Regions from separate parts of the Klebsiella variicola genome, predicted to be linked through region 1. Evidence: predicted binding sites of a transcription regulator. Region 1 holds the regulator's gene; the other holds the start of a gene.
What was found. Region 1 encodes PurR, which represses purine synthesis genes. Its sites were predicted from a motif close to CANGCAAACGTTTGCNTG; they were not measured.
Positions count from the first base shown of each region.

Region 2: a site for PurR is predicted at 1,874-1,891, ahead of pyrC (dihydroorotase). Genes of this name have one in related genera too.

Region 1 is NZ_CP010523.2:2,389,187-2,392,609, reverse strand. It holds gene SP68_RS11225 (MFS transporter) at 1-665, opposite strand, end outside; gene cydH (cytochrome bd-I oxidase subunit CydH) at 833-925, opposite strand; gene purR (HTH-type transcriptional repressor PurR) at 1,218-2,243, shown strand; gene punR (DNA-binding transcriptional activator PunR) at 2,263-3,174, opposite strand; gene punC (purine nucleoside transporter PunC) at 3,287-3,423, shown strand, end outside.
Region 2 is NZ_CP010523.2:3,498,727-3,502,149, forward strand. It holds gene mdtH (multidrug efflux MFS transporter MdtH) at 1-1,150, shown strand, start outside; gene SP68_RS16480 (lipoprotein) at 1,266-1,826, shown strand; gene pyrC (dihydroorotase) at 1,952-2,998, shown strand; gene dinI (DNA damage-inducible protein I) at 3,072-3,323, shown strand.

The sequences.
Region 1 (3,423 bases):
GTATACAGCGTAAACATTGCCCCGGCACCGAGCACGGTAGTCAGCAAGGCGGAGAGTACCTGCGGGCGTAGCAGGACTGAAAGCTCTTTTTTGACATCCGGGCGCTCACCGGCGCTGCCCTTCGGCAGAGAGAACCACAGACTGACCATCGCCAGCAGGCCTAACCCCGCGGTGGCCAGGAAGGACATCCGCCAGCCGATGGTTTCGCCAAGCCAGGTGGCCGCCGGTACACCGCCGATGTTGGCGATGGTGAGCCCCATAAACATCGTGGCTACCGCGCTGGCCTGCTTATGCTTTGGCACGACGCTGGCTGCGACCACTGACCCCAGGCCAAAGAAAGCACCGTGGTTGAGGCTGGTAATAATGCGCGACAGCAGCAAGGTGGTGTAATCCGGCGCAATGGATGACAACAGGTTGCCGACGGTGAAGATCCCCATCAGAAAAATCAGCGCATTGCGCCGCGCGCGATGTGACAACAGCAGGGTCATCAACGGCGCGCCGACCATGACGCCGATGGCATACGCACTGATCAGCATTCCCGCCACTGGGATTGAGACGTCCACACCTTTCGCAATCACCGGCAGCAATCCCATTGGGGAGAACTCGGTGGTACCGATGCCAAAGGCGCCGATCGCCAGCGCAAGTAAAGGAAAGTTGATTTTCATTCAATGACTCCATCAGACCGTCAGAGAGGACGGCGTAACATCAGAAGTCAAAAGCATGACATCAATCACAAAAAAACAAAAGTGAACGAAATGACAAAAGATTTTTGCAGAATTGATAATAATGGCGGGATACGGGGAGGAGGCCGCGCTCCTCCCTCACTGGAACATTAGTGCAGTATGGCGGTCAGGCTGAAAGCAACGATCACGCCGAGGGCAATAACCGTGGTGATCAGCGAAAACTTTAAATTGGTATCCATCATTTTTCCCTCTTGTTATCCCCACACCAAAAGTGAGCTTGCTCATTTTTGCACAAAAAATCGCAAAAATCTTCCGGGATTTAGGGCGATGCACATTTTTGCTCTTCCACTTTGCCCCAAGATCGGACAAAATCCCACGCTAATTTAAAAGCGTATCGGCCATTGACCCCTTCCTGTCGTTCTGTGTCGTTTTCCCGACGTGATGCAATGTTGAAAATTGTATTCAGGGTGTGTGTAGGCAAACGTTTACGTATCGATGATCAGGCGATCAGGTCAAGGCATGGAGTGAGATGTAATGGCAACTATTAAAGATGTAGCGAAGCGCGCAAACGTTTCCACTACAACTGTATCACATGTAATTAACAAAACCCGTTTCGTTGCCGAAGAGACGCGCAATGCGGTGTGGGCGGCGATCAAAGAGCTGCACTACTCGCCGAGCGCCGTGGCCCGCAGCCTGAAAGTCAATCATACAAAATCGATTGGTCTGCTGGCGACCAGTAGCGAAGCCGCCTATTTTGCTGAAATTATTGAGTCTGTTGAAAAGAGCTGCTTCCAGAAGGGCTACACCCTGATCCTCGGCAACGCATGGAACGATCCGGAAAAACAGCGCGCCTATTTGTCGATGATGGCGCAGAAGCGTGTCGACGGTCTGCTGGTGATGTGTTCCGAATATCCGGATTCGGTATTGAGCATGCTGGAAGAGTATCGCCATATCCCGATGGTGGTGATGGACTGGGGCGAAGCAAAAGCCGACTTCACCGATGCGGTGATCGATAACGCCTTCCAGGGCGGCTATATCGCCGGACGCTACCTGATTGAACGTGGCCATCGTGAAATCGGCGTGATCCCGGGTCCGCTGGAGCGCAACACCGGCGCAGGCCGCCTGGCCGGCTTTATGCAGGCAATGAAAGAGGCGCATATCAGCGTGCCGGAAAACTGGATTGTGCAGGGCGACTTCGAGCCGGAGTCCGGCTACCGCGCTATGCAGCAGATCTTAAGCCAGCAGCACCGTCCGACGGCGGTGTTCTGCGGCGGCGATATCATGGCGATGGGCGCTATCTGCGCGGCGGATGAAATGGGGCTGCGGGTGCCGCAGGACATTTCGCTGATCGGTTATGATAATGTGCGTAACGCCCGCTATTTCAGCCCGGCGTTAACCACTATTCATCAGCCGAAAGATTCCCTGGGCGAAGCCGCATTTAACATGCTGTTGGATCGTATCGTTAATAAGCGTGAAGAGTCGCAGTCTATCGAAGTTCATCCTCGTCTGGTCGAACGCCGCTCCGTGGCGGATGGCCCGTTTGTCGATTATCGTCGGTAAGGCATCTGGCGGGCGCGGATCACTCCGGCGCCCGCAGCCATTCCCGATTCAGCGTGTCGCTGTCCCCCAGATAGTCGAGCATCCAGTTCAGCGCCGGTGAGGCATCACTCTGCTGCCAGGTCAGACAGCAGGCGGCATCCGGGAACGGATTCTCCAGCGCCAGCGCGGTCCACACGCCGCGATCTACCCATGGTCGGGCGAAATGGCTCGGCACCATGCCGACGCAGAGGCCCGCCGACAGACAGGTGGCCGACGATTCCCAGTCGGGGACCACCACCCTCTTCTGGTTATCCAGCAGCCAGGTTGTTCGTTTGGGCAGTGAACGTGACGTATCCTCCCGCACCAGCGACGGCCAGTTACGCAGGACATCATCGCTCAGGGGTCCCTCCATCTTCGCCAGCGGGTGATCGCTCGCCACCACGCAGTCCCAGCTCAGCATCCCCATATCGCGAAACGCATAGCGGCCCCCGACCGGAATAGATCGCGTTGCGCCAATCGCCAGTTCTACACGGCCGTCGGCCAGCGCATCCCATACGCCGTTGAACACTTCCTGGAAAACGATGAGCTCGACGTCGGGAAAATGGCGATAGAAATCGACGATCATCTGGCGCATCCGCGCCGGTTTCACAATATCATCCACCGCGATCGACAGCTGCCCGCGCCAGCCGTTGGCGATTTGCTGGCACTGCTGGCGGGTGATCTGCATTTTTTTGATAACAGAGCGCCCTTCCTGTAAGAACCAGACCCCTGCGGGCGTCAGCTCCACATCACGATGGCGGCGCTCAAACAAGGGAACGGCCAGCCACTCTTCAAGCTGACGCACGGTATAGCTGATGGCGGAGGGCACCCGGTGCAGCTCCTGCGCGGCCGCGCTGAAGCTGCCGTTGCGGGCCACGGCATCAACCACTTCCAGAGAGTATTCAGACCACATTTTCTGCCTGCAAAATTTTTGAATGCATGTGACAAATATTAGCGTTTCACAAGCCACAATGCACTCCCTACACTCTGCGGCATCGTACCTGTACTCCAAAAATGAGAACGTTATGTCACAACCTGGGAAAGGATTTTTAGTCTGGCTGGCCGGCCTGAGCGTGCTGGGCTTTCTGGCCACCGATATGTACCTGCCGGCGTTTGCCGCCATGCAGCAGGATCTCAATACCTCCGCTGCCTCCATCAGCGC
Region 2 (3,423 bases), 1.1 Mb from region 1:
GCTGGTCGTGCTGGGCTTTTTTGTCGTTTTTCCGCTGATTTCCATCCGCTTTGTCGATCAGATGGGTTGGGCAGCGCTGATGGTCGGCATTGCGCTCGGCCTGCGCCAGCTGGTGCAGCAGGGATTAGGCATTTTTGGCGGCGCCATTGCCGACCGCTTCGGCGCGAAACCCATGATTGTCACCGGCATGCTGATGCGCGCCGGCGGCTTCGCGGCGATGGCCGTCGCCCATGAGCCCTGGGTGCTCTGGCTCTCCTGTATCTTGTCCGGGTTAGGCGGCACGTTGTTCGATCCGCCACGAGCCGCGCTGGTGGTCAAACTGGTGCGCCCGCATCAGCGCGGCCGCTTTTTCTCCCTCCTGATGATGCAGGACAGCGCCGGCGCGGTGATTGGCGCCCTGCTGGGCAGTTGGCTGCTACAGTATGACTTCCGTCTGGTGTGCAGCGCCGGCGCCGCGCTGTTTATCGCTTGCGCCGCGTTTAACGCCTGGTATCTGCCAGCATGGAAACTGTCCACGGTGAAAACGCCAGTCCGCGAGGGGCTGGGACGGGTGCTGCGGGATAAGCGCTTCGTCACCTATGTCCTGACGTTAACAGGCTATTACATGCTGGCGGTGCAGGTGATGCTGATGCTGCCGATCATGGTGAACGACATCGCCGGTTCGCCGGCCGCCGTGAAGTGGATGTACGCCATCGAAGCCACCATTTCACTGACCCTGCTCTATCCCATTGCCCGCTGGAGCGAGAAACGCTACCGCCTTGAGCACCGGCTGATGGCCGGTCTGCTGGTAATGACGCTGGCGATGCTGCCGATTGGCATGACCAGCAGTTTGCAGCAGTTATTTACCCTGATCTGCCTGTTTTACATCGGTTCGATCATCGCGGAACCCGCCAGGGAGACGCTGGGCGCCTCGCTGGCGGATTCCCGGGCGCGCGGCAGCTATATGGGGTTCAGCCGCCTGGGTCTCGCCTTCGGCGGCGCGCTGGGTTACGCGGGCGGCGGCTGGCTGTTTGATGCCGGCAAAGCCGTGGGCCAGCCCGAACTGCCGTGGCTGATGCTCGGCGCCATTGGGTTTATCACTTTCCTTGCCCTGTGGTGGCAATTCAGTCCAAAACGCTCCGCCTCCGGTATGCTGGAGCCGCGCACCTAAGAGCGTAGGTCCGCGGTTTCTCCTGCCTTTCAGCCTATTCTGCTGGCATGAAGAATGCTGACAGGTCATGATGCTTTGTGTCAGGATGAATGATGGTACGAGCTTGAGGAACCCCATGAAAAAAATATTGATCGCCGCGGCGCTGATTGTCAGCGGTCTGCTGAGCGGCTGTAACCAGTTGACCCAATACACGGTAAGCGAGCAGGAGATAAACCAGGCGCTGCAGAAGCGTAACCATTTCGCCAAAGATATCGGTCTGAAAGGCGTTGCCGATGCCCATATTGAGCTGCAGAACCTGACCAGCGCTATTGGCCGTGAAGAGCCGGGTAAAGTCACGCTGACCGGGGTCGCCAACGTCGATCTGAACTCCCTGTTCGGCACCCAGAAAGCGACGATCGATCTGAAGCTCAAAGCGCTGCCAACCTTTGACAGAGAGAAAGGCGCTATCTTCCTGCAGGAAATGGAGGTGGTCGATGCCAAAGTGGCGCCCGAGAAGCTGCAGTCGGTGATTCAGGCCCTGCTCCCCTATCTGAATCAGTCGCTGCGCAGCTACTTCAGCCAGCAACCGGCCTATGTCCTGCGTGAAGACGCCAGCACCGGCGAAGCGCTGGCGAAGAAATATGCCAAGGGCATAGAGGTGAAACCGGGCGAAATTGTCATCCCCTTTACCAATTAATCTCCAGGGCGCTACGGCGCCCTGAATTTTTTACGGAAATGAGTGCAAAGGAAAACGTTTACGCTTATCCTTAGTGCCCGGCAAAAAACAGCCCTGATGACTGAACCTATTAGCCGGAGCCTTCCATGACAGCACAACCCCAGGTATTGAAAATCCGCCGCCCAGACGACTGGCATATCCATCTGCGTGATGACGATATGCTGAAAACCGTCGTGCCTTACACCAGTGAGTTTTATGGCCGGGCGATCGTGATGCCGAATCTGGTGCCGCCTGTCACCACCGTCGCGGCGGCTATCGCCTATCGCCAGCGCATTATGGACGCCGTCCCGGCCGGGCACGATTTTACCCCGTTGATGACCTGCTATCTGACAGACTCCCTCGACCCGGCGGAGCTGGAGCGCGGCTTTAACGAAGGAGTGTTCACCGCCGCCAAGCTCTACCCGGCCAACGCCACGACCAACTCCAGCCACGGTGTCACCAGCACCGACGCCATTATGCCGGTGCTGGAGCGGATGGAAAAACTGGGCATGCCGCTGCTGGTACATGGGGAAGTCACCCACGCCGAGATTGATATTTTCGATCGTGAAGCGCGCTTTATTGACACGGTGATGGAGCCCCTGCGCCAGCGCCTGCCCGGTCTGAAGGTGGTCTTTGAGCATATTACTACCAAAGATGCCGCCGAATATGTGCGTGACGGTAATGAACTGCTGGCGGCCACTATTACCCCGCAGCACCTGATGTTCAACCGCAACCATATGCTGGTCGGCGGTATTCGTCCTCACCTGTACTGCCTGCCGGTACTCAAACGCAATATTCATCAGCAGGCGCTGCGCGAACTGGTCGCCAGCGGCTTTAGCCGCGCCTTCCTTGGCACCGACTCCGCACCACACGCCCGCCATCGTAAGGAAGCCAGCTGCGGCTGCGCCGGCTGCTTCAACGCCCCGACCGCCCTCGGCAGCTACGCCACCGTGTTTGAAGAAATGAACGCTCTGCAGCACTTTGAAGCCTTCTGCTCGCTGAACGGCCCGCGCTTCTATGGTCTGCCGGTCAATGAAAGCTATGTTGAGCTGGTGCGTGAAGAGACCACGGTCGTTGACAGCATTGCGCTGCCCAATGATAGCCTGGTCCCGTTCCTGGCGGGTGAAACCGTTCGCTGGACGATGAAGCGATAAAAAACGTAGCCCCCTGTTGTCAACGCCCATCGGATACTGTATAAATAACCAGTATCAAAAACAGGGGGCAATTATGCGCATCGAAGTGTCTATCGCCAAAACGACCGCCTTACCCAACGGCGCGCTGGAAGCGCTGAATAACGAACTCTCCCGGCGTATCGCCGAGCAATTCCCGGCCATCGACAGTCAGGTGAGCGTGCGCTACGCCACCGGCAACCAGCTCTCGGTGTTCGGCGCCCTGAAAGAAGACAAAGACCGGATAAGCGAAATCCTGCAGGAAACCTGGGAAAGCGCGGACGACTGGTTTGTCCACGATCTCTCCTGAAGCATGGCGGGATCCAGTTACTCTGGTTTGCTCCCTCATTGTGCTTTTCTTTGCCGGGTCGCCCCGGCTTTTTTCTCCCCGCCTCTTGTTCAGAATATTC